DNA from 2 places in the Glycomyces sp. NPDC046736 genome. Region 1 is predicted to be linked to the other one. Evidence: riboswitches for the same ligand, from Rfam matches in the RefSeq annotation. Region 1 holds a riboswitch; the other holds the start of a gene.

Region 1 (15,532 bases):
TCGCCCGGATCGGCACGGCCGAGGCGTTCCGCAGGCGGGGCCTGGGCACCGAGGTGCTGCGCGCGCTGGAGGCGTGGGGCGCCGCGAACGGGGCCCGGCGGGCCGTGCTCCAGGTCGAGGCCGACAACGAGTCGGCGCTGGCGATGTACGAGCGGCTCGGGTACGCCGAACGCTACCGGTACTGCTACCGGGCGCTCTAGGCGTTCACGGAACCGCTAGGCCTTCGCGGCGCTGCGGGCCGGGTTCGCCTTGTGCTCGAACGCGATCTGGGTGGCCTTGAGCTCGCGTCCGTAGACGTCGACCCCGAGGGCCATCACGATGAGGAACCCGATCCAGCCCGACAAGGCCAGGAGCGCGAAGTAGATGACGGTCTGGGAGAACACCCCGTCGAGGCTCGGGTAGTCCACGCGGGCGATGAGCGGGTTCACCAGGACCGCGAACAGCGTGGTGACCACGAAGATCACGAGCAGTTCACCGGTGATCTCCTTGCGGGGGCGGCGCACGCCCCACCAGATCCCGGCCGCGATCGCCACGGCGGCCATCGCGCCGAACGTGTAGAGGCCCACGAGGTCGCCCACGGTGGTGCCCTCGCCCCAGATCTTGGAGGCGATGCGCCCGGCGAGGTTGGCGAGGATCAGGCCGAGGGCGAAGCCGTAGATCGAGGGCCAGTGGTTCATCAGGAGGCGGTTGAAGTTCACGGTCGGGGCTCCTTCGAGGGGCTGGTCGTCGGCGAGGCCGGGACGCCGGCGGATCTGCGCGGTCTGGGTCGAAAATACTGCCACAGGGAGACCGCGATCCCGGCGGTCCCCGCCAGGAGCAGCGCGTAGCCGTTGAGGCCGCTGGTGATCACGAGCGAACCGGCGCCGGTGGGCATCGAGGCGGCCAGGACCACCGCGAACCAGGCGGCGGCGGTGAGCAGGACGGCCCAGCGTCCGCCGGTCCACCACACGCCCAGGCCCGCCAGGGCCCAGTTCAGTCCGAACGCGAGGACTCCGGCGATCGGGACCGGGGTGCCGCCGATGTGGGCGGGCACCAGGAACGACTCGACGAGCGCGGCGAACAGCGCCGCCGCGACGACGACCACCGCCCCGCCGACGCGGATCGCCGTCTCCAGACCCTTCGCACGCACGCCGCGATCCTACGGCAGCAACGCTTCACGGCTCGCGGCCGCACGGCGCGTTGGAGGCGAGCTCGAATCGCCCGAGAAGGGACAATGCACTCATGACCACCTTGCGAGAGACGACTGACACCAAACGCCGCCACTTGCGACAGTTGCTTCCCGAACGGTCCGATTTCGCTCACGTGCGCCGCCACTGGCACACCGACCTCCTCGCCGGGCTCACCGTCGCGGTCGTGGCGCTGCCGCTCGCGCTCGGGTTCGGGATCGCCTCGGGGCTCGGGGCGTTCGCCGGGCTCATCACCTCGATCATCGCCGGGGCGATCGCGGCGATCCTCGGCGGCTCGAACCTCCAGGTCTCGGGCCCCACCGGGACCATGGCCGTGATCTTGGTGCCGCTGGCGGCGACCCACAGCCACGCGGGCGTGCTCCTGGTCGGCATCATGGCCGGGCTCATGCTCGTGGCCCTGGCGCTCACCGGCGCGGGCCGCTACGCCCGCTACGTGCCCGTCCCGGTCGTGGAGGGCTTCACCGCCGGCGTCGGCGTCGTGATCGCCGTGCAGCAGCTCGCGCCCGCGCTGGGGGAGGAGACACGGAACGCGCACCTCCTCGGCGGCGCGTGGGACACCGTGCGGGCCTTCGCTACCGCGCCCGACTGGGGCCCGCCCGCGGTCGCGTTCGCCGTGGCCGCCGCGATCCTGCTCGGCTCGCGCCTGCACTCGCAGATCCCCACCCCGCTCCTGGCGGTCGTGGCCGCCACGGCCGTGGCCTGGTTCGCGAACCTCGACGTGGGCGTCATCGGGTCCCTGCCGCGCACCATCGGCGCTCCGGAGGCGGACTTCTTCGACTTCTCGTTCGCCGAGATGCCCGAACTGGTGGCCGCGGCCGTGGCGATCTGCGCCCTGTGCGCGCTCGAATCGCTGCTCTCGGCCACCGTGGCCGACAACATGACCGTCGACCAGCACCACAACCCCGACCGCGAGCTGTTCGGCCAGGGCATGGCCAACCTCGTGACCCCGTTCTTCGGCGGCATGCCGTCCTCGGGGGCGCTCGCGCGCACCGCCGTCAACGTGCGCTCGGGCGCGGCCGGGCGGCTCGCGGCCCTGACCCACGCGATCGTGCTGGCGCTCATGATGCTCGCGCTCGCGCCCCTGGTGGCCCACGTGCCGCTCGCGGCCCTCGCCGGGGTCCTCATCGCGACCTCGATCCGGATGATCGAGGTCGGCTCGCTCCTGGCGCTCGCGCGGTCCACGAAATCCGACGCGGCCGTCATGTGGCTGACCCTGGCCGCGACCGTCACGCTCAACCTGGTGTGGGCCGTGACGGTGGGCATCGCGCTCGCCGGGCTCCTCGCACTGGGGCGGATCTCCAGGTCGGTGTCGGTCGAGCCCGAGCCGATCACGCCCGAGGACCACCACGACGAGGAGGCCGCGCTCCTGCACGAGCACATCGTGGCCTACCGGCTCGAAGGCCCGCTGTTCTTCGCCGCGGCCCACCGGTTCCTGCTCCAGCTCCTCGACGTGGCCGACGTGCGGGTGGTGGTCCTGCGCATGGGCCGGGTATCCACAATGGATGCCTCGGGGGCCACGGTGCTCGCCGACGCGATCAAGCGCCTGGAGCACCGCGGGATAGCGGTCTACCTCTCCGGCCTCGAACCGGTGCACGCCAAACCGCTTGAGGCCCTGGGCATCCTGGAACCGCTGTGGCAGCAGGGCCGCTTGTTCGAGCACACCAGCGAGGCCATCGCCGCGGCCCGTCGGCGCCTCAAGGCCGACGGGCTCCTAGAGCAGCTCGAAGCGGAGGCCGCCGCGCAGGCCGAAGCGGAGCGCCCATAGCCGGTCGGGCGCGCCCCGGTGGTCGGCGGCCTCGACCGAGTCGACCAGGGCGTCGTCGGGATTGACGCCATGGAGGACGAGCGTGCCGCGCTCGCCGGCCCACACGGCGCGGTCGCCGTCGAGTTCGGGCCGGATGCGGCTGACGAGGGTCTCGGTGAGATCGGGGCCTAGGTCTTCGAGGGCGATCCCGTCGTCGTTCCAGGTGAAGCGGCGGATGAGCGCGGCCTCGCCGTAGGCGTCGATGTAGGCCTCGACGCCGTCGGGGGTGCCCACGAGTTCGGCGCGGGAGTCCTCGCCGAACTGCTGCGCGGCGCCTTCGACGGTGGGCACCGAATGCCATGCGGCCGAAGGGTGGACCTGGTCGTAGCGTTCGGGCCCGAAGTAGGCCGCGGTGTACTCCCCCGCGCCGGGGTCGCACAGGAGCTGCTCGCCGTCGACGGCGATGAGGAACGAGCCGAGGTCGAGGTGGTTGTGCGGCTCGTCGTTGTAGCCGCCTTTGACCGCGAGGGCCCAGGTGCGGCGGCCCAGGTGGCGGCGTTCGACGAACCAGCCGACGTCGGGGAGCAACGCGCGGCCCTCGTCGACCGCTTCGGCGAGGGGCCGGCCCCAGTCGAGGGTGCGGGTCAGGTGGGCCCAGCGGGCGCACGAGTCGTCGGAGAAGTCCTGGACGCGCCCGGCGGGCAGGGGCGCGTCGAGGCGGTCGTGGAGGCGGGTGAGGAGCCCGGCCGGGAGCAGGGAGTCGGATCCGGTGTCGCCGAACGTGGCGAACGAGCCGGGGTAGAGCTGGGCGCGGGCGGGGAACGCGGCGATGGCCTCGTGCCCGGCGAGGAGGTCCTCGCCGGTGGCGGCCCGCCAGGCCTCGGCGAAGTAGGTGAAGTACCCGAAGCCGTAGACCCAGTAGTCGACGCCTTCGACGCAGCCGCCGTCGGGGCCGAACGAGAACAGGTAGCTCTGGAGCGCGGGCAGGATGCGGCCGCGGATCGCTTCGAGGTCGTATTCGAGCGCGAGCGCGGCCATCCCGGCGGCGCCGGCGCACACGGCGGTCCAGTTGGAGATCTGCTCTTCCCACGCGAACGGGTAGTCGGATTCGAAGAGCGGGTCGAGTACGCGTTCGCGGACTTCGGCCTCGATCTGATCGGCGCCGTCGACGTCCTCGCGCAGGCGCAGGATCTCGGCGAGCGTCTGGGCGGTCTCGCACGCGAAGAGGTCGACACAGGTGCGCGGGTCCTCACCTGCGTCCCAGTGCGCCGGGAGGGCCCATGAGCGCTCTTGGCACACGTCCTTGAGCAGCGAGGAGAGCGCGGGGCCTTCGCCGACGAGGGCGAGCGCGGCGAGGTGGCGGCGGCGCGCGAAGTACTGGACCTCGTAGGGGAGCCTGCGGCCGCTGCGGGCGTAGTCGTCGGCCAGGTCGGGATCGAAGGCCGGGACGGGGAGCGCGGCGATCTCGCGGAGCTCGGCGAGGAGCGGCGTGCGCAGGTCGGACATGGACCGTCGCCTTTCGAGGTGGAGGGCGGGGCGGGGTTCGGCCGCGGCTCAACGGTAACGCGGGCGCGCTTTCCGTCATAGACTCCCTTGTATGCGCATTGGCGAGCTGTCGGAGCGGACGGGCGTCCCGGCCGCCACCATCAAGTACTACCTGCGGGAGCAGCTGCTCCAGGCCGGTGAGCACGGCGAGGGCAACACGGTCGAGTACGGGCCCGAGCACGTGCACCGGCTGACGTTGATCCGGGCCCTGGCCGAGACCGCCGGGCTGTCGGTGGCGCAGATCGGCGAAGTGTTGACGGTGCTTGCGCGCCACCCGGAGTCGGGGTTCCAGGCGCTGGGTGCGACGTTGGCGGCCACGCATCGGGAGCCGAAGTTCTCGCTCGCGAGCGAGGGCACCACCGAGGCGGCCGAGCGCACGGTCGACCAGTTGCTGAACGAGTACGGGTGGGCCGAGGTCGCGCCGCCGATGTACCGGGACGCCCTGGTGACGGCCCTGACCGCGTTCTACCGCTTGGGAAACCCGGACCCGCAGGAGGTGCTGGGGCACTACGCGGACGCGGCGGCGGCGCTCGCTTCGGCGGACATGGAGGCGATCGCCGAGGCCACGCGGGTCGACGGGATCGACGTGGAGCAGGCGGTGACGGCGACGGTCCTGGGCGACACGCTGTTCGCGGCGCTGCGGCGCATCGCGCACATCGCGGCCTCGGCCAGGACGCAGGAGGGCCTGGGGCCGTCGGGCACAATGTGAGGCCCACGCCCCCGAGCACGGATAGCGACCCATGACCGATGATCTGCGGTTCGACCGCGACAAGGACCGCCCGAGCCTGATGCACCTCGTCGCCGACGGGGTCGTGCAGGCCACCGTCGACCTCGACGATCCGTCCTATCTGGACGCCGAGTACATGCAGCGGATCTCTTACCTGGTCGACGCGATGACCGAGCCGAAGCGGCCGGTGCGGGCGCTGCACCTGGGGGCCGGGGCGCTGGCGATGGCCCGGTACGTGGCGGCGACCCGGCCGGGTTCCTACCAGCAGGCCGTGGAGACCAACGAGGCGCTCGTGGCCCTGGTGCGGGCCGAAGCCCCGTTGCCTCGGGGCGTGAAGGTGAAGATCCGCCACACCGACGCCCGCGAGGCGGTCGAGGCCGCCCCCGAGGACAGCTACGAGCTGATCATCACCGACGTATATGCCGAGGCCCGCGTGCCCGCGCACGTCACGAGCGTGGAGTTCCTGCGCCTGGCGCACCGGGTCCTGCGCCCGGGCGGGCACTACGCGGTGAACCTGTGCGACGGCGGCCAGATGCGGTTCCTCAAGCCCGCGCTCGCGGCGATGAGCGCGGTGTGGCCGCACGTGGCGATCATGTCCGAACCGGCGGTCCTGCGCGGTCGCCGCTTCGGCAACGTGGTCGCGGTGGCTTCGGATGCAGAACTCCCGGTCGCGGCCCTACGCCGCCGCTGCGCGGGCGCCCCGTTCCCCTGCCGGGTCCTGGAGGGCGCCGAGCTCAAGGACTACATCGCCGGAGCGACCCCAGCCACCGACGAGACGGCGATCCAGTCCCCACCGCCCCCGAAGTCCCTGCGAAGCTTCTGAGCCCATCCGAGGCCATATGAAAAGGTTCGGGGTCCAGATCGCGACCCACCCCGCCCGCTCCGGTCGACTCGCCCCTCGCGCCGCTCGGCCCGCGAGCCCGGTTCCGCCCGCTCAGCCCTGTCGTACCTCCCGGGCATCATCGAAGCCGGGGGCGGCATAGAACCCGAGTCTCATTCGTCTCCCAGGCCCGCCGACGCCCGTACCACCCACCCCTCCCCCGTTCGGCCATTAAATCCGCAGGATAGCGGCCCTGTCTCGCCTCGTGTCCCCGACTGTCCGGTCCTCGGCGGTGGGTCGCTTCACACGAGACTTGGCGATGCCGGTCACCTGTACTAGCGTCGGCGCCTGTTCCGGTCGGGTCCTCAGGGCTCCCCCAGAGACCCACCCGTCCGGACCGCCGAGCCGCGCAGCGCATGCCGCCCGTTCCTCCCCGGTTCAGGGCGAAACACCGCAGCGCGGGCCGGGGACCCAGCCGCGCCGTCCCCCCATCACTCACGGCGCACGGGGTGAATCCCGCCGCAAGGCGGGTAGGGCGCACTTCCCTGCCCGAACCCGACAGCTAACCCGGTAGGCGGCCGAGGAAGAAAGGCCACCTCGTGGCTCAAGTCTGCACGAATACCGAACACACCAACCGCGCCGCGACGATCCTCCGCCGCGTCGCCGCCTACACCGGCGTCACCCTCGCCACCGTCGGCCTCGTGACCGCGTTCGCCGGCTCGCACGCCGACGCGGCGCCCATCGAGTACGACACGGCCTCCGCGTCCGAGATCGAGGATCACCTCGAAGACCTCGAGACCCGGCGCGAAGCCGCCGACACCACCCTCACCGGGCTCCAGGCCCAGCTGGTGGACGCTCAGACGGTCATCGACGCCGCCACCGCCGAATACGGCGCCGCGGAAGTCCAGCTCTCCTACGTCACCGCCGCGGTCGAATCGGCCGACGACGAGCTCGGCGCGAAGGTCTCGACCCTCGTCGCCTACGCCCAGGAGCAGTCCGACAAGTACACCGAGGCCCAGGACGCCACCAAGGCGGCCGAGGGCCTCGAAGTCGAGATCGCCAAGGCCGAGAAGGAGGTCGCCGACCTCGACGCGGAGATCGCCAAGGCCGAGACCGCCTACGACGAGGCCGCCGAGGCCGAGGCCGCTGAAGCGGCCGCCCTGGCCGAGGAGTCCGCCGCGAGCGAGAGCACGAGCTCGAACTCGTCGTCGTCCTCTTCTTCGTCGTCGAGCTCCACCGCCGCGTACAGCTCGGACGCGGCCACCGCCGCGGTCCAGTTCGCCCGCGACCAGCTCGGCGAGTCCTACGTCTTCGGCGCCGCCGGCCCCGACACCTGGGACTGCTCGGGCCTGATCTCCGGCGCCTACGGCGTCTCGGGGATCTCGCTGACCCACTCCACGTGGGCCATGTGGGACGAGACCAGCTCCATCGGCCGTGGCGACCTCAAGCCCGGCGACCTGGTCTTCTACAACGGCCAGAACCACGTCGCCATGTACATCGGCGACGGCCAGGTCATCCACGCCCCCAAGCCGGGCGACGTCGTGAAGATCTCCAGCCTCGACATGGGCATGTCCATCGACGGCTACCGCCGCGTCTGACGCTCGCGTGGCGGCGGGCCGCACCGAGCACGTCGAGCCGAGCGAAACGGACGCACCGCGCCACCGGAATCGTATTTCCTATAGGAAATACGATTCCGCGCACACGCCGAAGGGCCGGGGTTCTCACCCCGGCCCTTCGTGTCGTTCGTCTACGCCGCCTCGGCCATGACCTGGTCGTTCGCGAGTTCCTTCAGGCGTGCGAGCGCCTGGATCTCCAGCTGGCGGATTCGCTCGCGGGAGAGGTGGAACCGGTGGGCGACCTCGGTCAGGGAGTGCTCGCGGCCGTCTTCGAGCCCGTAGCGGGCCTTGACGATCCCCGCCGAGCGCTCGTCGAGGTGGTTGAGCATCATTTCGATGCGCTGGCGTTCCATCCCGGCGAGGACCACGTCCTCGGGGCTGGGCTCGTCGGAGTCGGCGACCAGGTCGCCGAGATTGGTGTCGCCGTCGTCGCCGATCGGCGTGTCCAGCGAGACGGTGTCCTGGCTCCAGCGGATGAGCTCGTTGACCCGCTCGACCGTGACGCCGAGGGCTTCGGCGATCTGGCCCGGTTCGGGGTCGCCGCCGAGCTCACGGGTGAGCTGGCGGGTGACGTTGCGCATCCGGTTGACGTCCTCGACCAGGTGCACCGGCAGGCGCACGGTGCGCTCCTGCTGGGCGATCGCCCGGCTGATGGCCTGACGGATCCACCAGGTGGCGTAGGTCGAGAACTTGAACCCGCGCTGGTAGTCGAATTTCTCGACCGCGCGGACCAGGCCCGTGTTGCCCTCCTGGATCAGGTCGAGCATCGGCATCCCGGAGCGGACGTAGCGGCGGGCGATCGAGACGACCAGCCGCAGATTCGCCTTGATGAACTGCTCCTTGGCCTTCGCCCCGTCCTCGACCAGGCGCTTCAGGTCCTTCTCGGTGGCCTCGCCGAAGGTCTCCCCCTCGCCGAGCAGGTGCTTCGCGAAGAGGCCGGCCTCGACCGCCTTCGCCAAGTCGACCTCGGCGGCGGCGTCAAGCAGCGGCGTCTTCGAGATCTCATGCAGGTACACACCCACAAGGTCTCGTTCCTCAGCGACCTCTTCGGTGGTGAGGGTGGGTGTTGTCGTTGTCTCCACGCTCAAGGTCTCCTCCAGCTTCCTCGTCCCCCGACACCGCGTGAACGGTGTACCAGTTACAACGACCGCTTCGTTGCGTGGAATTCCGTGCCCCGGTGTTCGATGCGCCACGGTTACCAAATCGATGCCAACGGAAGTGCTTCCGGCCGTTTGCACCGTTTGGGTTACCCCGGTCCCTTCGGCTAAGCTCAGTTCACGGCTCCTGTCCCCTAGACGGGGGTCCGAAGCGCTCATGATGCCTCTGAGACGGGGATCACCTCACCTCGTTCGAGATGCGGTGGCCCGAGTCCTGGTCACGGTATCGTCTTCGGCCTGCTTCATCGCAAACCTTCAATCTCTAGGGGTACACGCGCCTTACCTTGGAAAAGCTGAGAGATCATCTCAATGCGGCCCTTATCACTGCGATGGTGACCGCAAAGGCAGCGACGCTCTGATATCCGCACCATAGCGGACGGTAGCGGTGACAAGCAACACCTTTCCCAGGCGTTGATGTCCGATTCCGAACACCCCTCGTTCTTCTCCAGTCTGCGCCTCCCATCGCTCCCGCGGAGCTGTTCCGACCTCCTGCCGCGCAGATCACCTCAGGGGACGCGTGCGCGTAGAGTTGGCCCGGTGACAGAAGAACGCCTAGTGTGGGTCGACTGCGAGATGACCGGCCTCGACCCGCAGACCGAAGCCCTCATCGAGATCGCCGTACTCGTCACCGAGCCGGACCTGACGCCGCTCGACGAGGGCCTCGACATCGTCATCGCCTGCGACGGTCCGATCCTCGACAACATGGGCGCGTTCGTGGCCGACATGCACGCCAAGTCCGGGCTCACCGACGAAGTCCGCGCCTCGCCGACCACATTGGAGCAGGCCGAGGACGCGGTCTTGGAGTACATCAAGCAGCACGTGCCCGAAGCGCGCACGGCTCCCTTGTGCGGCAACTCGATCGCGACCGACCGCACCTTCATCGCCAAGTACATGCCGCGGCTCGACGACCACCTGCACTACCGGATGATCGACGTGTCCTCCATCAAGGAGCTCAGCCGCCGCTGGTACCCGCGCGTCTACTACAACCAGCCCCCCAAGGGCCTCGCCCACCGCGCGCTCGCCGACATCAAGGAGAGCGTCAAGGAGCTGGAGTACTACCGGCGCACCGTGTTCGTGCCGCTGCCCGGCCCCACCAGCGACGAGGCGAAGGCCGCCGCGGCCTCGCTCGCCGAGCCGGGCGCGTGAGACGCCCGACACCGAACCCACTTGACGGCCAGGGCCGCCCATTGGTTATGATTGTCGCCGGTCGCAGGGTTCAACCCCTGTGAAGACCGATCTTGGTGGTCGTAGTTCAGTTGGTAGAACGCCTCGTTGTGGTCGAGGAGGTCGCGGGTTCGAGCCCCGTCGATCACCCCAAGTCGAAAGGCCTCACGGCATCGCCGTGAGGCCTTTCGCGTGTCGCTATCGCTGGTTCCGCTTGCGGCGCAGCTTCTCTCGCCGCTTGCGCTCAGCGGCCGGGCGCATGATCAGCCGCTCGGCGGCCGTCAGCGAGGAGGCGACCACCAGCAGCGGCACCATGACCCACACCGGCCAGAAGTACACGAACCCGATGGTGGCCAGCAGGATCAGCCACACGCCGAGGTTGATGCCGATCGGGATCGAGATGCCGAACCACAGCCACTTGACCCAGTCCGGCGCCTTGAGCGCGTCGGGCTCGGCGGCCTCGACCAGGCGCTGGTACGAGGGCAGGTCCGCGAGCACGACTTCGGCCTCGCCGACGGTCTTGGCCGCCAGGAGCACGTCCACGCGCTTCTCGTACTCGTCGAGGTCGATGTAGTCCTGGTCGACGGCCGCGCGCAGGATCTCGGTCATGGCGGTGCGCTCGGGCGTGCCGATCCGCGTCTCTCGGTCGCCGTACCGTTCGAGGGAGGACATTCAGTGGGCTCCTTGCAGAGGGGTGTGGGCTCAGTGCCAGCGGCCGCGGTTGACCAGTTGCACGAACGTGGCGATGGACAGGCCGAGGATCGGCCAGATCGGCCAGAAGTTGTCGAACGAACCGGACGAGATCGAGGTCGCGAGCCAGATCAGGGTGCAGATCCCGCCGACGACGACCAGGCCCCGCAGCGCGGGGGTCTCGTGGATCCAGGCGGCGCCCCTGCCGGAGTCGCCGTGCGGGCCGCCGTGGGCGGTCGCCTCGCCGTGTCCGGGGCCGCGTTCGGGCTGTTCTTCGCGTACGGGCTCGACCTCGCCGACCTTGGGCCGCCCGCCGGGCAGGTCGTCGAAGATCAGGTCGAGTTCGGCGTTGGTCTTGGCCTCGTAGGCCGAACGGGTCCGGTCGTCGAACTCGGCGAGGTCGATCCGGCCCTGGTCGAGGGCGGCTTGCAGCTGCTCGATCGCCTTCTCGCGGTCGGCGTTCGAGATGCGCAGCTTGCCGTGGTCTTCGGTCACGAGCCCAATTATGGCACCGGCGGATCAGCTCTCGCGAGCCGCGCTCGCCGCCAGTTCGCCCAGCTGTTCGACCCCGCCGTCGGGGGCCGTCAGGACCCAGACGCCGTCCTCGCACAGCGCGATGGTGTGCTCGGTGTGGGCCGCGACCGAGCCGTCGTCGGTGACGATCGTCCAGCCGTCCTCGAGTTCGGCGGTGTCGGCCGAGCCGAGGGTGATCATCGGTTCGATCGCCAGGGCCATGCCGGTGCGCAGCTTCGGGCCCTCACCGGGGCGCCCGTAGTTGAGGATGTGCGGGTCCTGGTGCATCTCGGTGCCGATGCCGTGCCCGCCGAAGCCGGTCACGATCCCGTATTCGCCCGACTGCTCCACGGACCGCTCGATCGCGTTGGAGATCCCGCCGAGGCGCCTGGCGGTGGCCGCGGCCTTGATCCCGGCCCACATCGAGGCCTCGCAGGCCTCGCGCAGCGCGGTCAGCTCAGGGGCGACGGTGCCGATCTCGATGGTGATGGCCGCGTCCCCGTGCCAGCCGTCGACGATCGCGCCGACGTCGACCGAGAGCAGGTCGCCTTCGGCGAGGACCGCGTCCTCGGAGGGGATGGCGTGCACGACCTGGCGGTTGACCGACGAGCAGATCGAGGCCGGGTAGGGCCCGAAGCCGATGTCGTAGCCCTTGAACGAGGGCACCGCCCCCGAGGAGCGGATGACCTGCTCGGCGATGCGGTCGAGTTCCGCCGTCGTCACACCCGGTCCCGCGGACTCGCGCATGGCCTGGTGCACCTCGGCCACCACGAGCCCGGCGGCCCGCATCTTGCGGAACTGCTCGGGGGTCTTGTACTGGATGCGCTGACGACGGAACACGACGACTACGCTGCGGCGCCGATGGCCGCGAGGGCGCGTTCGGTGACGTCGGCGACCTCGCCGATGGCGTCGATCCGCACCAGCTTGCCCTGGGACTCGTAGTGTCCGATCAGGGGGGCGGTCTGCTCGGCGTAGACCTTGAGGCGGTTCTTGATCGTCTCGGGCTTGTCGTCCGTGCGCTGGTACAGGTCGTCCGAGTCGGGGTCGGCCGGCGGGTCGAATTCGAGGTGGTAGACCTTGCCGGTGGACTTGGAGACGCGGCGGCCCGAGAGGCGGCGGACCACCTCGTCGTCACCGGCGACCAGTTCCAGCGCCAGGTCGAGGGCGGTCCCGGCCGCTTCGAGGACCCGGTCGAGGACCTTGGCCTGCTCGGGGTTGCGGGGATAGCCGTCGAGGAGGAAGCCGTCCTTGGCGTCGTCCTGGGCCAGCCGGTCGGCCACCATGTCGTTGGTGACCTCGTCGGGCACCAGGTCCCCGGCGTCCATGTACTGCTTGGCCTTCAGGCCCAGCGGTGTGCCGCCGGAGACGTTGGCGCGGAAGATGTCGCCGGTGGAGATCTTGGGGACGCCGAGCCGCTCGGCGATGATCTCCGCCTGGGTGCCCTTGCCGGCCCCGGGCGGGCCTACGAGTACCAGTCGCAAAAGTGTTCCTCCCGTGTCGTCACCTATGAGGGCGGCGCCTGCCTCAGCGCAGGAAGCCCTCGTAGTGGCGCTGCATCAGCTGGGACTCGATCTGCTTGACCGACTCCAAACCGACGCCCACCATGATCAGCACCGAGGTGCCGCCGAACGCGAACTGCGCGAACAGCTGCTGGTTACCGAACGCGATGATGGCCAGGTTGGGAAGAATAGCGATCGTGGCCAGGTACAGCGAACCCGGGAAGGTCAGGCGTGACAGGACTCGCTGCAAGTAGGTCGCGGTGGGGTTGCCCGGGCGCACGCCCGGGATGAACCCGCCGGCCTTCTTCATGTTCTCGGCGACGTCGTCGACCTTGAAGGTGATGGACACGTAGAAGTAGGTGAAGAAGATGATCAGGAGCGCGTACAGGGAGATGTAGACCCACGAGCCCTGGTTGAGCAGGTAGCGGTCGATGAAGTCGACCCACTGCGATTCGCTGTTCTGGTTGAGCTGGCGGAACAGCGTCGGGATGTAGAGCAGCGAGGAACCGAAGATGACGGGCACGATGCCGGCCTGGTTCACCTTCAGCGGGATGTACGTGGAGGTCCCGCCGTACATCTTGCGGCCGATCATCTTCTTGGCGTACTGCACCGGGATGCGCCGCTGCGACTGCTCGATGAAGATGACGGCGACCATGATCGCCAGGCACAGGCTCATGATGACGGCGAACATGAACCAGCCCTCGGACTCGCGCAGGGCCCAGAACTGGCTGGGCATCTGCGCGGCGATGGACGCGAAGATCAACAGGCTCATGCCGTTGCCGACGCCGCGCTCGGTGATCTGCTCGCCGAACCACATGATCATGGCGCTGCCGGCGACCATCACGATCACCACGGTCACGATCGACATCCAGAACGGGATGCCGGCGCTGGTCTCGGAGAGGTCGGGGAGGATGCCCGGACACTGGGTCTGGAACAGCATCCCCGAACGCGCCAGCGCGATGTACCCGGAGGCCTGGAGCAGGGCCAGGCCCAGCGTCAGGTAGCGGGTGTACTGGGTGATCTTGACCTGGCCGGGCTGGCCCTCCTTGCGGAGCTGCTCAAGCCTGGGGATCACCACGGTCAACAGCTGCATGATGATCGACGCGGTGATGTAGGGCATGACGCCGAGCGCGAAGACCGAGAGCTGGAGGAGCGCTCCACCGGTGAAGAGGTTCAGGAGGCCGAAGACGCCGGACTCGTCCGTGGGCTGCGCGTTGAGGCAGCTCTGCACCATTGCGTAGTCCACGCCGGGACTCGGCATCTGGGCACCAAGACGATACAGTCCGATGATCATCAAGGTGAACAGGATCTTCTTGCGCAGATCGGGGGTCCGAAACGCGCTGATGAAGGCGGAGAGCAATGCGGTTCCTCCTGAACAAGACCCCCTGGCGGGGCCCATGGGGCAAGCGCCGTCGGATCGCGGTGCAGGCCTTAGTAACCAGTGGGCGTGTGTAGTTCGTAGCGAGAGGGTCACACGCCCGAGGAAGACGGTGGTCCTCGCCAAGGGAGCCTAGCAGGCGCGCGCGGTGGCAGCGTACCGGCATTGACCATGACGAAACGGGCCGGAGTTCCCTCCGACCCGTTCCGACAGATCATCTGTTCGTCTTGCGGGGACGCTCTCTTGAATTAAGCGAGCGGCTCGCCGGTCTTCTTGTCCACCACGGTGGTCGTGCCGCCCGCGGCGGTGACCTTGGTGGTGGCCGAAGCCGAGAAGGCGTGGGCCTTCAAGGTGAACTTGACGCCTTCGAGCTCACCGGAGCCCAGGACCTTGATGAGCTCCTTCTTGTTGAGGACGCCCACCTCCTGGAGCTGCTCGGGGCCGACCTCGCCGCCCTCGGGGAAGAGCTCCACGAGGCGGTCCAGGTTCACGACCTGGTACACGAGCTTGTTGTGCGGCTTGAAGCCCTTGAGCTTCGGCAGCCGGATCTGGAGCGGCATCTGCCCGCCCTCGAAACCGGCGGGCACGGTCTTGCGGGCCTTGGTGCCCTTGGTGCCGCGGCCTGCGGTCTTGCCCTTGGAGCCCTCACCGCGACCGACGCGGGTCTTGGCCTTCTTGGCGCCGGGTGCGGGCTGCAGGTCATGAATGCGAATCGCCATGACTATTCGACCTCCTCGACGTCGACCAGGTGACGGACACGGTGGACCATGCCGCGGTACTGCGGGAGGTCCTCCTTGTAGACGGTCTGGCCGATCTTGCGAAGGCCGAGCGTCTGGATGGTCGCACGGGCCTTCGGCTTCTCGCCGATGACCGACTTGTGCTGGGTGATCTTCAAACGTGCCATGTCGATCCCCCTAGCCCTGCGCAGCCTGGGCGGCTTCGGCGCGGGCGCGCAGCAGACCCTGGGGAGCGATGTCCTCCAGCGCCATGCCGCGGCGGGCCGCGACGGCCTCCGGGGCTTCGAGCTGCTTGAGCGCCTTCACCGTCGCGTGGACGATGTTGATGGCGTTCGAGGAGCCCAGGGACTTGGACAGGACGTCGTGGACGCCGGCGCATTCGAGCACGGCGCGCACGGGGCCGCCGGCGATGACACCGGTACCCGCGGAGGCCGGCTTGAGGAGGACCTTGCCGGCCGCGTCCTCGCCGAAGGTCTCGTGCGGGATGGTGCCGCCGATGCGGGGAACCTTGAAGAAGTTCTTCTTGGCTTCCTCGACACCCTTGGCGATCGCCGCCGGGACTTCCTTGGCCTTGCCGTAACCGACACCGACGTTGCCGGCACCGTCGCCGACCACCACGAGGGCGGTGAAAGCGAACCGGCGGCCGCCCTTGACGACCTTGGCGACGCGGTTGATGGTGACGACGCGCTCGATGTGCGGGGACTTCTCGGCACGGTCGCGTCCGCGACCGCCCTCACGCCCTCCGCGACCTTGAC
Region 2 (15,532 bases), on a different contig from region 1:
GCCCGTACATCCACATCGGCGGCGACGAGGTCCCGATGACCCAATGGGAATCCTCCCCGGTCGCCCGCGAGCTCATGGAGCGCGAGGGCATCGAGGACGTGCGCGGCGTCCAGGCCTGGTTCACCAAGGCCTTCTGCGCCCACCTGGAGGGCATGGGCAAGAACGTCATCGCCTGGGACGAGGTCCTCGACGGTGGCGCCCCGCCCGAGGCCGTCGTCCAGGTATGGCGCAACGAGGCCTACGTCAAGAAGGCCATCGCCGCGGGCCACCAGGTGATCGCCTCGCCCGAGCCGTACTGCTACTACGACCACTACGAGGGCGACGGCCCCGAAGAGCGCCTGCGCATCCACGGCCACACCTCGGTCGACAAGGTCGCAGGCTGGGACCCGGTGCCCCCCGGGATCGACGCGGACAAGGTCCTCGGCGTGCAGTGCCAGCTGTGGTCGGAGTACCTGCCCACCCCCGAGGACGTCGAATACGCCGCCTTCCCGCGCCTCTCGGTCCTCGCCGAGGTCGGCTGGACCAACCTCGACGTGCGCGAGGCCAACCCGGTCACCGACCGCTTGAGCGACCACCTCGTCCGCCTGCACGCCATGGGCATCGGCTACCGCCCGCTCGAGGGCCCCAAGCCCTGGCAGCAGGGCGGGACCGGCCGCCGCAAGCGCTTCGACCACCAGTTCGTCGAACACGCCGCCGAATAGGGACGACACGAGGAAGGCCCGTGCTTTCGCACGGGCCTTCCTCTTTGCCTGTGGTCCCCGGCGACGGCGCCGGCGGCGCGCTGCGGGTCAGCAGCTGGGTCAGCGAAACGGGAAGCCGACTCCGTCACCGGGGAGTCTGCGGCCGCTCGCTACGGCCTGCCGTAACCGTCGATCGAGCCGTAGTACATGTCCGCGATCTTCACGACCGTGGTCGAGTTCGGGGCGTGGATGATCTGATCGTTGCCGATGTAGATCCCCACGTGGCTCAAGCCGTGGTAGAAGACCAGGTCGCCTTCCTTGAGCTCGTCGCGGGAGATGCGCGCCGTCTCGTTCCACTGCGACGCCGCGTTGTGCGAGAGCGAGACCCCCGCCGCGGCCCACGCGGCCTGCGTCAGGCCCGAGCAGTCCCACGAGTCCGGACCGGACCCGCCCCACTGGTACGGGTCGCCCAACTGGTCATAGGCGAACTGCACCACCGTCGACGAACCGGAGTAGTCGCCCCAGTCCTCGCGCGTCGGCTGCGGGTTCTCCTCGGCGTACGCCTCGTCGAACTCCTCTTCGAGCGCGGCGATCTCGTCCTCGATCGTCTCCTGCTTCGCCTCGATCTCGCCGAGGATCTCGTCGGCGCTGGCCTTGAGCGCTTCAAGCTCGGCCATGCGGGTCTCCAGCTCGGCGACCTGCGCGAGGGAGTCCTGGAGGAGGAGGTTCTCGGCGTCGGTGAGGTTCGAGAGGTACATGAGGCGGTCGGCGAAGTCGGACGGGTCGCCCGAGAGCACCGAGTTGACCATCGTCATGTTGCCGCCGGTGTACGCGGTGGCGGCGATGTCGCCCATGCGCTCGTTGGCTTCGAGGGCGGCCGCTTCGAGTTCGGGGAGCTGGAGCTGGATCTCGGCGATCAGCTCGTTGGCGTCCTCGAGTTCCTCGTTCTTGAGGTTGTACTCCTCGATGATGACTTCGAGCGCTTCGTGGCGCTCGTCGAGTTCGGCTTGGATCTCGTCGCTGGTCTGCGCGGAGGCCTGGGAGGCGGTGAGCGCGGCGGCGGTGGCGGGTAGCAGTGCGACGGCCGCGAAGGCGGCCGCGATGCGCCTGGTACGCATCAAGGATGCGCTCCTTCCTTTGGGCGCCTACCGGGTTAGCTGTCGGGTTCGGACGGAAGGAAGGGTCGTCCTACGCGCGCTGAGGCGCGATTCACCCCCGTCGACCAAGCCTGGTCGACTGCTGGTTCCCCGGTTCGGGCGCCTCCCGGCGGCCCGCGGAACGCGGCCTCGCTGGGACGCCGCACCGATTCGGCGTGCCGCGCGGCGGATGCGGGGTGCACCCGAGGGTCCGACGCGACGGCTTCACGTTAGAGGTCTACAAGGGCGGAGACAAGGGCGGGGGGAGAATTTCTCGCACAGTGGCGCGACAATGGCACGGAATATTACGGGCCGCAGTACATGACTGACGAGCAGTTGTCGGTATACCCCCTTAGGGTATACAGTGACGGGCGGAGGGAAGCGATATGGCGACCGAGACGAACACCGGGACCGAGGCCGAGACGGCGCACGCACAGGCGCAGTCTGGTGATGCGCAGTCTGGTGATGCGCAGCACGGGGACGGCCAGCACTACTGGTACCACAGCGACAAGGCGGCGCTCACGCGTCGCTTGAAGCGCATCGAAGGCCAGGTGAGGGGTATCCAGCGGATGGTCGAGGACGACGAGTACTGCATCGACATCCTCACCCAGATCTCGGCTTCCACCAAAGGCCTCCAGGCCGTGGCGCTCAATCTTCTCCAAGGGCACCTCGCCCACTGTGTCGCCGAAGCGCAGACCTCGGGCGACGCGGCCGCCGCCGAAGCCAAGGTCAAAGAGGCCGCGGATGCCGTAGCGCGCCTGCTGCGCACCTGATCCCGAACTCAGATGGAGACTCACATGGAAACTGTCTACGTCGTCAAGGGCATGACCTGCGGACACTGCGCAGGAGCGGTCACCGAGGAGATCTCGGCGCTCCCGGGCGTCGCGAAGGTTGACGTCGCCCTGGACACCGGCAAAGTCACGGTGACGAGCGAAGCCGCCCTCGAGGAGACCGCCGTCCGTGAAGCGGTCGACGAGGCCGGCTACGAACTCGTCGGCACCGCCTGAGACCCCGGCCCTGCACCCCCGTTCACCGGGTGTTCAGGGCCTCACCCTTGTCCTGGTCTTGGTCAACTGACGTACCATCGATCCCATGTCAGTCTCCGACGACGACCGCTCGGTCGAACTCGACGAGGACTTCGCGATCCTCCCCGACCAGACCTCCGACGACACCGACCGAGGCTGGGGCGAACAAACCCCCCGAACCACCCCCGCGAAAGCAAAGGGCAAGACCCGCACCCTCTCGGCAAGGGACCGAGAACTCTTGGCAGACCGCCCCCCGCACTGGAGCTGACCGCTTCACTGCGCCGAGCCAGTAGCCAGGCGGCGCGATAATCCCCCATGGATGCTCAAGACTGGCTCATGCTCGTCACCGTGCTGGTAGCCCTCGCCGTCCCCTACATGACCTTCCGCCTCACCGTCCGCCTCGAACACCACCGCTGGCTCCGCGAACGACGCCAGGAGGCGTACACCGAATGGCTGCTTTCCAAACGCAGCAAGGACGTCAAGTCCGATGCACAGTTCTTGATTCCCCAAGGCTTGCAGTTCGACAAGAGCGACCAGGAGTAGCAGTTCGGGTCAGACTGAGCCCGGGTTAGTGCGGCGGCGACAACGGGGTGAGTGGATGGGTGGGTGGGTTGTGCGGCTTTCCGCGGCGAGTGGGCGCGGGTCTTTGGCGGCGACAACGAGGTGAGTGATTGGGCGGGCGGGGTTTTCGGGCTTCCTGGTTTAGGGATGGTTGCTGTTCGGGCGGCGGCGACAACGAGGCGTGTTGTTGGGTGGGGCGGGGAATGCGGCTGTCTGGCGGGGATTGGGCCCGGGTTTTGGGGCGTGGCTGGTTTTGGGCATGCTGGTGCCCCAGGCTGTTAGGCCTGTTGTTTGGTGGTGGGGGTGGCGAAGCGTTCGCGACATCGCGCCTTCGCTTTCTTGATGGCAGCGTGTGCTCGTTCCCTTGAGACCGCTTCGGCTCTGGCATCGAGATCGGGTTTCATGGTCTGCGGCCATTCCGATCGGTAGAGGCCGGTCGGGAACACATCCCAATCCGAGTCTTGGTTCTCCGCGTCGATGTCTTGATCCGAGCGCCAGTCCTCACAGCCACACTCGGTCGCGCCTTGCTTGGCGGCGGTGCCGGTGTCGTGGTCGTGGTGGGTGATGATCGCCTTGCCGGGGCCGGTTTTCTCGACAGTCCAGCCTTGGGTGTGGATCCGCCCGTGATGGAAGCGGCACAGGAGGATGAGGTTGTCGGCGGTCGTTTCGCCGCCGTCGGCCCAGTGGGTGATGTGGTGGGCTTCGGTCCAAGCGATCGGCCGGTTGCATCCGTACCAAGCGCAACCCTGGGGCTGTTCGAGTTCCAGCTTCCTGCGCAACGCAACATTGGGGAGGCGGGCGGCCCTGCCGAGTTCGATCGCTTCACCAGTCTGGTAGTTGAACACGCTCGGGATGATGCTGGCTTCACAAGCGAGGCGGCGAGCCTGAGCGACCGAGACCGGCTTCCCTTCGAGGGTCGGGACCCGGTCAGTGTCCTTGCCCTGCAACGTCTCGATGTCCACGGCGAGGTCGAGGGTCGCGGTGTGACCATGCCGAGTGGTGGCCTCGGGGCTGGTCCCGTAGCCCGCCAAGAGCTGATGCAGCGCTTCGGCATCCCGGTTCGCCTTCGCAGGCAAGACGCCTTCACTGTCCTGCTCTTCTTGGCGCGGGGGCAGGCAGGCGGTCTTCAAATACTTGTCGAGCAACCGCCCGGTCTCATCAGCGAGTTCGCCGGAGAGCGACCACATGCCGTTGCCCTGTTCGGTCAGTTCGATCCATTGCAGGGACTGCTCCCCAAGGGTTTCGAGCAGCTCGGTCTCTTCAGCCAGATGCGCGGCCAGTTCATCGAGATGGCGTTGCAGGTCTTTGAACGGAGCATGGGCGCAGTACTCGGCGATGAGGTGTTCGGGCGTGGCGCAGGAAACCTTGGGGTCGAAGGGGGAGACCACCGGTGCCCGGAACGGGGTGCGGGCGAACAAGCGCATGGCAGGAGTGCGGTCGAGTTGCCTTACCGCATAAGCGACCTGATCAATCCGAGCCGCCCCCGTGGTGGCAGCAGCAGCGAGGGTCTGGAACTTGCGCGACAGGCGAGCGATCGCTGCGATGTCGGCAGCGACCCGGGTGTGGAAGTCGAACTTCGCACACAACCAATCCCGCAGCCCTGAGTACCCGTCGACATCCCGGTGGATCTTCCACGCCTGCGCCTCCATCACCGCTGCGAGCACACGGGCATGGAAATCATTGATGGCAGTCGCGGCTTCGTCGAGGAGCGTGTGGATGGCAGTGGACTTCTCCGTGCGAGTCGGAGTCGCGGTATCGGTTGCCATCGGAAACACCTCCTCAAACAAGATCGTGGTTTTCGCTTCCTTGTACTGGTTCAATGATAGAACCACCCAGACACACTGTCATCACCCACAAGGGGAAAGACTACTCATATTCCCAGGTCACAACCCCCGCCGCGCCACCAACCCAACCCCACCACGAAAACCAACCCCGGCTCCCCGCCCACCCTTTTGTCGCCGCCGCCTGAACCCCAACCCCAACGAACCCGGCCACGAAAAGCCACCCCAGGCCGCCGCCCGACTCGTTGTCGCCGCCAAAAGACCCGGGCCCACCCGCCGCAGAAAGCCGAGCGCCAACCAGGACCGGCCCCACACCTCGTTGTCGCCGCCGCTCTAACTCCGGGCCCAACGGGCCCGGCCACGCAGACCAACCCCGTGCGCGGGCGGGATCTCAGGGGCAGTGCACGGCTTTCATGAGGTAAGCACGCTTGGAGCTCTTGTTTGTCGTGGGTGATGCCGAGGATTTCTAGTGGTGTGGTGTAGGGATGGTTGCTGAGGTGGTCGTTCCAGGCGGTGACGTCGTTGCTGTCCTTGGCCTTCGCGGTGTCTAGGCGTTTGAGGATCGCGATTGCGGCACCGTGGAGGCTGGCGAGGTTCGCGGCCAGGTTCCCTGCGGGCGTGGTCGATCGGTCCTGGCCGAAGGCCACCTCCCGCGTCCCATGCGCCGGCTCGATGCCCCAATGGCCGCGGATGGCCTCGGCGAACTCGGCCGGTTGCAAGGCGCGCGTGTTGCGGCTGGTCAGGTAGAACATGACATGATGGTTCACTTCGCCGGTGGCCTCGTCGCGGGTCCAGTGGCGGGTCCGGGCGATTTGGGTCAGGCCCGGGAAGTCCAGACGCACCGCCCCGCCAGCGGCGAGGACCTTCACTGTCCGCATCTGCGATCGCTCATGGCCCCGTTCGCGGGAGGTGTGCGCGTTGTCGACCTCGTTCCACGGCAAGTGCTTGGCCAGGGTATGCAGCAGTGGCCGGTTTCCCTTGAGCGAGAGGCAGTAGTCGGCCCCGGCATCGAGCACCGCCTGGGCGGTGCCCTCGTTGCAGTGCAAGGCATCCGCGCTGACCAATGCCCCCTCGACGTCCAGGCCCTCGCACAAAGCCCGAAGCGCGGCGATCTCCTCGCCCTCATCAGTCATGGTCTGGCCGCCGAGACCGCCCCGGTCGGCCAAGGCGCCCACCACGATCAGCTTCGACCCGTCCCCGGTGCCGCGCCCGGCACCCACCGGGCGCTTCCCGTCGGACCGGACCTGCCGCACCAGGTCGGTCGCCTCGCCTTCGGCCACCGGGACGATCCGGGAAGCGAAACGGGCCAGTTCAACAGGATCGAGCCCGGACAGCACCTCGACCAGGCGGTTGTACGAAGGCAGCGACCACCACGAGACGCCCCCGACCTCGATGCCGATCCCACCCAGCGCACGCACCACCACCTCCGGCGCCTCCCCGGCCCACCTGGCCCACTCCAACGGTGTGTTCCTCCCACACAACAGCCCCGCCAAAGCGACCGCGACGAACACCGACAGCGGATAGCACCGGCCCCGCATCCCACGCGGATCGGTCAACTCCGCAGCGCACTCCTCGAACCGCGCGACACCACAAACTTCCGCCAGATCCTTGCCAGACAACGGCTTCCCCCTTCGAACCCGGACACGTTCGAAGCACTCAACGAAGAAACCCGACCCCAAGACACGGCCCCACCAACCGAAACCCATTCGAGAAGCGATGCTGAGCCGCGCTCAAGATATCGTCGTCGCAGGAGAATTGCCCTCGTGAACGACATTGGGGGCCCGCCCACCGGGCGGCTCCTCACTCGCCGATATCGGCCATGTCCCGCAGCCACGGCTCCTTCTTGGTCCAGAACACGAGGTCGCCGCTCTCATACGGGTCCCAGCCTTCGAGGACTTCCCGCAGCCTGCCCCGAATCGCCGGGTCCTCCTGCGAATACCCCACCGCAGCCGCCGCCACGCCCGCCAGGCTCACCGTCCCGACCCACTTGCTCCGCCGCATCGAAGCATCCGCGGCCCACCGCAACAGATCCTCGACGACCCCGGCCTCCCCGGCGGCCCGCCGCCCAAGCTCCGAAATGCACCGAGCTCGATACACCACAGACCGCCCCGGCGACTCCACAACCGCCCGCAACTCCGCAGTGGACATCGGAGAAAACGTCTCATCATATTCGAACAACACTCGGACCCCTCGCTTTCAATGTCAACGATATAGCCGGTCCTGCGACGCGGCTTGTTCCTGGCCACCGGTCACAGTCCCGACGGGAAATCCCAGTCACCGAAGATTTCATTGGTGACCTCCCGCGGGAGGAGATCCTCTCCGAGGTCCAGGTTGCCTTTGATCTCCCGCAGTCGAGTGTCGCGCAGTTCCACGAGTTGGTCGGCGAGGTCGTCCCTCCCCATCGCGCGCGCTCCGTCGATCTCCAGGTTGTACGAACGCTCTTCCGACGCTGCGAGGAACCTGCGGTCATATGCCGCCCGCGTTCCGGGCCAGCCTGCCGCCTCGTTGTCCCGCATGTGGCTCATCTCGTGGCGCAGCGCCCAGATAGACGCATCCGGGTCGAGGATGATCTGCCCTGGGTCCCCCGGACCCCCAGGGTTGTAGGCGATGCCGCCTGGCCGAGACCGGATCTCGACGCCCTTATCCTCGGCCTCCTGGATCAGCCGCTGCCACTCCTCCGGGTGGGTTTCGCGTCCAGGTCCCAGGTCTCGCATCGGATCGCCATCCGAGTGGAAGCGGCCTGGCGTGCGGGTGGGTCTGGTGGGGGTGCTCGGGGAAGCGGGACCCGAAGAAGCGCCGGATCGGCGAGGCGAACTTTTCGGGAGGGATCCGCCGTGTTTAGCGGTGGTCACGGGGGTAGTGGCCTTTCGCAGGAACGACTGGAGACGATCTCGACCTAGTCGGAATTGGGCCGAGACTTCACCGATCGAGTCTATCGAATCGTTCCTGCGTCAGGGGTTCGCCAATTAGTCGCTTGGTGGGCAGGCCTGGGCGATCGCATTTGCGTCTGCTTGGGAGAAGTAGGCCACCATCTGGTGGAAGTGGGCGTTGCCCGCTATGTGGCAGGGGTACAGCCCGGTTTGGACGAGCATTGGGATTGAGATGTGGCCTCGGCTTTTGAAGTCGTCGAGGATGTCCTTGTGGCCCGGTTGCTTGCTGGGGGTCTTTCCCACCGTCTGAAGGGCCCGGGACGCCAGGAGGGAGGCTCCCTGCGTGCCGGGCCCGGTCACCCCCGTGAGAGCGGGGGCTACGCGACGTGGACGGATCAGCCCTTCACGGCACCGCCGGTCAGGCCTGAGACGATGTACCGCTGGAGGCTCATGAACACCCCCACCGTCAACACCGAGGTCAACAGCGTCCCCGCCGCGAAGATCCCGAAATAGCTCGCTGGCGAGTTCTCGGCCGTCAGCGTCTTGAGTCCGACCGCGAGCGTCATTTCCGGCCGGTCGGTCAGGAACAGTGACGCGAGGATGAAGTCGTTCATCGTCCCCACGAACGCCAGGATCCCCGAGATCGCGATGATCGGCGTCGCCAGCGGCAGGATCATCCCGAAGAAGATCTGCGCGTGCGAGGCGCCGTCGATCGTGGCCGCCTCGTCGAGCTCCTTGGGGATCGTGTCGAAGAACCCCTTCATCAGCCACGTCGAGACGCCGAGCGCCCCGCCCATGTACACCAGCATCAGCCCGAGCTTCGTGTTCAGGCCCGCCACCGGGTAGAACTCGCCGATCGTCCCGAAGATCAGGTACAGCGCCACCACCGCGAGGAACGCGGGGAACATCTGGATCAGCAGCAGGAACAGCAGCATCGGCCGCCGCCCCTTGAACCGGAACCGGCTGAACGCGTAAGCGGCCAGCGACGAGATCAGGATCGAGATGAACGCCGCCGGGACCGCGATCACCAGCGAGTTCATGAACCAGCTCGCGAACGGCACGTTGTCGTCGGTGAACAGCTTCTCGAAGTTGTTCAGGCTGAACCCGGTCGGCAGCAGACTCGTCGAGGACAGCGTCCCGTTCGGGTTGAACGCCGCCGAGATCACGTACACGATCGGGATCAGCCCGAACACCAGCACCGTGAGCGCCACGACGTGCCGCCAGCCGAACTCGGTGGCCCACTTCGCGAACGGGTGCCGCCCCTTGCGCTTCTCGCCGACGGTCATGAGTACACGTCCTCTTGGTTGCGGGTGAAGCGGAACATGACCGCCGAGATCGTGGCCACGATGAGGAAGATGAACACGCTGATCGCCGAAGCGAAGCCGTAGTCGGCGCTGGAGGCCCCGAAGGCCTGCCGGAACGCGTACGTGATCAAGAGGTCGGTCCCGCCGACGGCGTCCCCGGCCTTGAACGGGTTGCCGCCCGAGAGCAGCTCGATCGCGTTGAAGTTGTTGAAGTTGAACGCGAACGACGAGATCAGCAGCGGCGTAAGAGCGATGAGCAGCAACGGCAGCGTGATCTTGCGGAAGGCCGTCACGCCGGTCGCGCCGTCGATCTTGGCCGCCTCCAGCGAGTCCGAGGGCAGCGCCTGGAGCGCGCCGAGCGAGATCAGGAACATGTAAGGCCAGCCCAGCCACGTGTTGGCGATGAGGACCATCGCGCGGGCCGACCAGGTGCCGCCGTACCAGTTCACGTTGAGGTTGAACAGGTCGTTGATCAGCCCGAAGTCGCGGTTGAACATCTGCGCCCACACCAGCAGCATCGCGAACGAGGGCATCGCGTACGGCAGGATCATCAGGGCCCGGTAGACCTTGGTGCCCCGCATCGACGGCTTGTTGAGCGCCATCGCGGTGCCCAGGCCGATCGCGAACGTGAACAGGACCGACCCGGCCGCGAACATGATGTTCCAGGCGAACACGCCGAGGAACGGCCCGCGGATCTTGGGGTCGGTGATCACGTCGAGGTAGTTGTCGGCCCCGATGCCCACGCGCCACCCGACCAGCGCGGCCTTGCCGTCGTCGGTGACGAACGTGCCGGTCTCGTCGTCGGCGTGCCAGACGGTGCCGGTGGCCGAGTCGGTGATGCAGTCGCAGGCCTCGTCGTAGGAGCGCGTCGAGATGCCCTCGAACGCCGAGAGGCCCTGGACCTTGATGCCGGAGTCTTCGCCGGTCGGGACCGCGAGCTCGGCCAGTTCGCCTTGGCGCTCGTTCAGGTCGGCGAGCGTCCACACCGTGTAGTCGGGGGCGGCGGTGATGCGGCCGGCCTCGTCGAGGGTCGCGCCTTCGAGTTCGACCAGGCCCTCTTCGGTGCCGGCCCAGGTGGAACGGTCCTCGGTGTTCGTCAGGAGCAGGGTGAGCTCGCCGGAGGCGGACTCGCCGACGGCCAGGAGGTAGGTCGATCCGCCGGGGGTCTGCTGGACGCCCGCGGCGATGATCGCCTCGGTCGCGGTCTCCTTGTCGACGCGGTGCCCGTCCCCGTAGTTGGAGAAGGAGGTGCCGACGGTCAGGAAGACCGGGAGGATCTGGAAGGCGATGAGCAGCAGGGTGCCGGGGATGAGGTATTTGAGCTGGACGGCCCGGCGCTGGAGGTAGACGTAGAAGACGATGGCGACTACGGCCGCCTCCAGCGCCAGGCCCCACCAGGCCCCGGCTGCGATGAGCGGCAACGCCGCCCAGACGGCCAGCGCGGCGACCACCGCGAGTACGCCGATCTTGATGATCAGGCCCGCGGCGGTCGTTGGTCCGGCCGTCCGGGAACGTTGGTCGAGCACTGTGCGTTCCTTCGCTCGTCGGGTGTGGAGCGGGGGTTATCCGGCGACGGCGTCGCGGATGGACTGCGCGGCGGTCGCGGCGGCGTCGGCGCCGGTGGAGACGCCGTCGACGGCGTCGGCCTGGGCGCGGCCGAAGGGCTCCCAGACGGCGTTCATGGCCGGGATGTTCGGCATCGGGACGGCGTTCTCGCCGGCGGCGGCGAAGCCCTGGACGTCGGTGTTGCCTTCGGAGAAGGTCTCGGCGGCGGCGGTGAGCGCCGGGAGGCGCCCGCCGGCTTCGGCGAGCTTGACCTGGAGGTCCTCGGTGAGGACGTAGTTGGTGACGAACTCCTGGGCGAACACGGCGTTCCCGGCGGTGTTGGACACGTAGAAGCCCTGGACGCCGAGGAACGGCGAGGCCGGGTTCTGGCCTTCGAAGCCGGGGATGGCGGTGACCTCGTAGTTCAGGCCCGCGCCTTGGACGTCGGTGAGGGCCCAGGGGCCGGAGATCATGAACGCGGTCTTGCCGTCGACGAAGAACGGGATGGTGTTCGAGGAGTCGATGGTGGTCTTGAGGATGCCGTCGGCCCCGAGTTCGGCGAACTTCTCGAACGCGGCGACGCCGCCGGGCGAGTCGACGCCGACGTCGTTGGGGTCGAGGGTGCCGGTGCCGTCGTCCTTGAACAGGTACCCGCCCATGGAGGAGAACAGCGGGTAGGCGCTGTAGGCGTTGCCGTCGACGCCGACTTCCATGGTGAGGACCTCGTCGGTGCCGGCGGCCTGGCCTGCGGTGATGAGTTCTTCGAAGGTGGCGGGGGCCTCGGGCGCGAGGTCGGTGTTGCGGATGAGCGCGATGTTCTCCATGGCGTAGGGGACGCCGTAGAGGTTGCCGTCGACGGTGAAGGCCTTGACGGAGGCTTCGGCGAGCGCGGCCTTCTGGTTCTCGTTGAGGGTGATCGGCGCGATGACGCCGTCGGCGGCGAATTGGCCGGACCAGTCGTGCGCGCCCACGACGATGTCGGGGCCCTGTCCCTGCTCGGCGGCGGTGAGGAAGTCTTCGCGGAGGGTCTCGACGTGCTCTTCGACGATGACCTTGACGCCCACGGAGTTCTCGAAGTCCTTGACGAACTCCTTGAGCACGGGCGTGCGGGTCTCGTCGGCCCAGATCACGAGCTCGCCGGAGAACGATTCGGTGGACTCCTCGTTCTTCGGGTCCTCGTCCGAACCGCAGGCGGCTGCGGCGCCGAGCGCGGCGGCCGAGACGGCGGTGATACCCAGGGTCCTTCTACGCATGACTTCTCTCCTCATTGAGGGGCCCCGGGGCGGGGGCCGCTGGTCCGGGGACTCGCGTCCCGACTCCCTCGGATATTAGCAAGATGTTTCAGAAGTGGGAAAGCCTTGCAATCAAACTGTTGCCAAGTTTCAGATAGGCTAGTCTGTCATCATGCGGCTTCGACTCTCTGACATCGCCCGGCAGGCCGGGGTCAGTGAGGCAACGGTGTCCCGGGTGCTCAACGACAAGCCCGGCGTCGGTCAGCAGACCCGACAGTCCGTCCTCACTGCTCTCGACGTGCTCGGTTATGAACGCCCCCAAGCTCTCCGCAAGCACGCTATCGGCCTCATCGGCCTGGTCGTGCCCGAACTGGAGAACCCGATCTTCCCCCTGTACGCGCAGACCATCTCCAACGTACTGGCCGGTTCGGGGTACACGCCGGTGCTGTGCACCCAGACGCCCGGTGGCGTGTCGGAGGACGAGTTCGTGGAGATGCTCCGCGAGAGAGCGGTCGCCGGGATCATCTTCGTTTCAGGCTTGCACGCCGACACCGCCGCCAGCACCGAGCGCTACCAGGAACTGAAAGACAAGCGACTTCCCGTCGCGTTCGTGACCGGGCACCCCGAAGGCGTCGAAGCCGCCTCGTTCTCGTGCGACGACACCGTGGCCGCGCGGATCGCCGTCGAGCACCTCGCCGGGCTCGGGCACACCCGGATCGGCCTGGTCTCCGGGCCCGACCGGTACTGGCCGGTGCGCCGCAAGATCTCCGGCTACCGGGCCGCCATGCAGGGCGTCGGCCCCGAACTGATCGAGTTGACGCTGTTCGGCGAGCAGGGCGGCCACGCCGCCGCCTCGCGCCTGATCGACCGCGGCGCGACGGCCGTCGTGTGCGGCTCGGACATGATGGCGCTGGGCGCGATCCGCGCAGGCCAGGAGCGCGGCCTGGACGTCCCCTCCGAGTTCTCCGTCGTCGGCTACGACGACTCCCCTCTCATCGCCCACACCAACCCCCCGCTCACGACCGTGCGGCAGCCGGTGCGCGACATCGCCACCGCCGCCGCCCGGGCGCTGCTCGACGAGATCGCCGGGCAGCCCACGCCGTCGTCGGAATACCTGTTCCGACCTGAACTCGTCGTACGCGGTTCCACCGGTGCGGCGCCCCGAGACTGAGAAGGGAACTCACCGATGAGTCAACAATGGTGGCGCGACGCGGTCATCTACCAGGTGTACCCGCGCTCCTTCGCCGACGCGAACGGCGACGGCATGGGCGACCTGGAGGGCATCCGCTCCCGCATCCCCTACCTGGCCGAACTCGGCGTCGACGCCATCTGGCTCTCGCCGTTCTTCGCCTCGCCCCAGAACGACGCGGGCTACGACGTCTCCGACTACCGCGCGATCGAGCCGCGTTTCGGGAACCTCGACGACTTCGACCGGATGCTCGCCGACGCCCACGCCGCGGGCATCCGCCTCATCGCCGACATCGTCCCCAACCACACCTCCTCGGAGCACGCCTGGTTCAAGGCCGCGATCGCCTCGGCCCCGGGCTCGCCCGAGCGCGAGCGCTACCACTTCCGCGACGTCGACCCCGCGAAGCCCGATGTGCCCCCGAACAACTGGCAGTCGATCTTCGGTGGCCCGGCCTGGTCCAAGACCGACGACGGCCGGCAGTGGTACCTGCACCTGTTCGATGCGACCCAACCGGACCTGAACTGGGAGAACCCCGAGGTCCACGAGGAGTTCAAGTCGATCCTCAGGTTCTGGCTCGACCGGGGCGTGGACGGGTTCCGCATCGACGTCGCGCACGGCATGGTCAAGGCCAAGGGCCTGCCCGACACCGGCGGCGACGGCACGATCGAGATGATCGGCACCACGCAGGCCCCGTTCTTCGACCAGGACGGCGTGCACGACATCTACCGCACGTGGCGCCCGATCATCGAGGAGTACGACGGCGACCGGATCTTCGTGGCCGAGGCGTGGACCGACTCGGCCGAGCGCCGCTCGCTGTACCTGCGCTCCGACGAGCTCCACCAGGCGTTCAACTTCGACCTGGTGCTCGCCCCGTTCAAGGCCGTGGACTTCCGCAAGGCCATCGACGACGAGATCGCCAACAACGCGGGCGTCGGCGCCCCGTGCACGTGGGTCCTGTCCAACCACGACGTGCAGCGCCACGTCACCCGCTACGGCGACGGCGAGACCGGCCTGGCCCGCGCCAAGGCCGCGACGCAACTCTTGCTGTCGCTCCCGGGCGTCGTCTACGTCTACCAGGGCGAGGAACTGGGCCTGAACGAAGTGCTCGACCTGCCCGCCGAGGTCCGCGAGGACCCCACGTTCTTCCGCACCAACGGCGAACAGATCGGCCGAGACGGCTGCCGCGTCCCGCTCCCGTGGACGCGTGAGGGCTCCTCGCTCGGGTTCGGTGCGAACGGCGCCTGGCTCCCCCAGCCCGCCGAATGGACCGACCTCTCGGTCGAGGCCGAAGACGGTGTCGAGGGCTCCACCCTGGAGTTCTACCGCAAGGCGATCGCCCTGCGCCGCCAGCACAAGGCGACGGGCCTGACCTGGCTCGAAGAGCCGGGCGACAACGCCTTCGCCTTCGACAACGGCGTGGTGGTTGTGGTGACCAACTTCAGCGACGAACCCGTCCCGGTCGACCGCTACGGCACCGAAGTCGTCCTCGCCAGCGCCGACCTCGCAGGCGGCAACCTCCCGGCCAACGCCACGGTCTGGTTCGCCAAGTAACACAAGCAAGTAAGGGGCGGCGGGCCTTTGGCCCGCCGCCCCTTACTTTCGTTTGGCTAACGCGCTTTGATCTCGACGTCGATCTTGACCGGCTCGTCCATGACCAGTCGCCCCTCGTGCTCGCTGACCAGCTGGTACTTCCCGTCGACCAGTTTGTACAGATGCATGATCGGCACGAAACCCTCGCCTTCGGACACCCGAAGGTAGTACGGGATACGACCGAGCGCGTAGATCGCCGGTTTCAGCTCTTGGTCGCGAGTCTCCGACTCCGGCGATTCGACCTCGACGGCCAGTCCGACGTCTTCAGGGTAGAACCACTTGGTCGCCGGGGTGTACTCCATGCTGGGCTTGACCAGCAGCAGGTCCGGTTCTGGGCGGTTCTTGCGGTTGATCCGAACGGTCATCTCCTGCTCGATCTGCCACTGCGGTTCGGCGACGGATTCGAGAGCATTGGCGAGTCTGCGGATGATGAGATGGTGCCAAGTACGTTGGGGGCTCATCATGAGTTCGAGGGCTCCGTAAATGAGTTCGACGTGATCTGGAAGGTCGTACATGTCCAGATCGTCGGACTCCCAACCGGAGTCTCGCGGCGGCGGTGGCAGCAGGACGTCAAGCATCAGGCCTCCAAACAAAGCCGAGGAACACATACGAGGATACC

Evidence for each region. Region 1 has a riboswitch for cyclic di-AMP ahead of AB0B28_RS12760 (NlpC/P60 family protein). Riboswitches for the same ligand answer to the same signal wherever they lie in the genome.
Region 2: linked by a shared signal. The riboswitch ahead of AB0B28_RS04930 (NlpC/P60 family protein) and the one ahead of AB0B28_RS12760 (NlpC/P60 family protein) in region 1 are both predicted to bind cyclic di-AMP.

Annotation. Positions count from the first base shown of each region.
Region 1 covers NZ_JBEYYO010000011.1:79,803-95,334, forward strand. The annotation lists gene AB0B28_RS12725 (GNAT family N-acetyltransferase) at 1-200, shown strand, start outside; gene AB0B28_RS12730 (hypothetical protein) at 216-698, opposite strand; gene AB0B28_RS12735 (hypothetical protein) at 695-1,129, opposite strand; gene AB0B28_RS12740 (SulP family inorganic anion transporter) at 1,222-2,952, shown strand; gene AB0B28_RS12745 (heparinase II/III family protein) at 2,899-4,437, opposite strand; gene AB0B28_RS12750 (MerR family transcriptional regulator) at 4,529-5,185, shown strand; gene AB0B28_RS12755 (fused MFS/spermidine synthase) at 5,217-6,026, shown strand; cyclic di-AMP (ydaO/yuaA leader) riboswitch at 6,463-6,615, shown strand; gene AB0B28_RS12760 (NlpC/P60 family protein) at 6,623-7,621, shown strand; gene AB0B28_RS12765 (sigma-70 family RNA polymerase sigma factor) at 7,771-8,727, opposite strand; gene orn (oligoribonuclease) at 9,334-9,942, shown strand; tRNA gene AB0B28_RS12775 (tRNA-His) at 10,038-10,113, shown strand; gene AB0B28_RS12780 (DUF1707 domain-containing protein) at 10,159-10,632, opposite strand; gene AB0B28_RS12785 (DUF1707 domain-containing protein) at 10,663-11,145, opposite strand; gene map (type I methionyl aminopeptidase) at 11,170-12,003, opposite strand; gene AB0B28_RS12795 (adenylate kinase) at 12,009-12,644, opposite strand; gene secY (preprotein translocase subunit SecY) at 12,688-14,022, opposite strand; gene rplO (50S ribosomal protein L15) at 14,289-14,759, opposite strand; gene rpmD (50S ribosomal protein L30) at 14,762-14,944, opposite strand; gene rpsE (30S ribosomal protein S5) at 14,955-15,532, opposite strand, start outside.
Region 2 covers NZ_JBEYYO010000003.1:245,467-260,998, reverse strand. The annotation lists gene AB0B28_RS04935 (beta-N-acetylhexosaminidase) at 1-701, shown strand, start outside; gene AB0B28_RS04930 (NlpC/P60 family protein) at 851-1,798, opposite strand; cyclic di-AMP (ydaO/yuaA leader) riboswitch at 1,807-1,959, opposite strand; gene AB0B28_RS04925 (metal-sensitive transcriptional regulator) at 2,203-2,589, shown strand; gene AB0B28_RS04920 (heavy metal-associated domain-containing protein) at 2,602-2,823, shown strand; gene AB0B28_RS04915 (hypothetical protein) at 2,909-3,109, shown strand; gene AB0B28_RS04910 (hypothetical protein) at 3,157-3,384, shown strand; gene AB0B28_RS04905 (DUF222 domain-containing protein) at 3,681-5,222, opposite strand; gene AB0B28_RS04900 (ISAs1 family transposase) at 5,273-6,802, opposite strand; gene AB0B28_RS04895 (hypothetical protein) at 6,984-7,184, opposite strand; gene AB0B28_RS04890 (hypothetical protein) at 7,433-7,897, opposite strand; gene AB0B28_RS04885 (sugar ABC transporter permease) at 8,449-9,339, opposite strand; gene AB0B28_RS04880 (ABC transporter permease subunit) at 9,336-10,883, opposite strand; gene AB0B28_RS04875 (maltose ABC transporter substrate-binding protein) at 10,920-12,155, opposite strand; gene AB0B28_RS04870 (LacI family DNA-binding transcriptional regulator) at 12,307-13,305, shown strand; gene AB0B28_RS04865 (glycoside hydrolase family 13 protein) at 13,321-14,874, shown strand; gene AB0B28_RS04860 (Uma2 family endonuclease) at 14,931-15,491, opposite strand.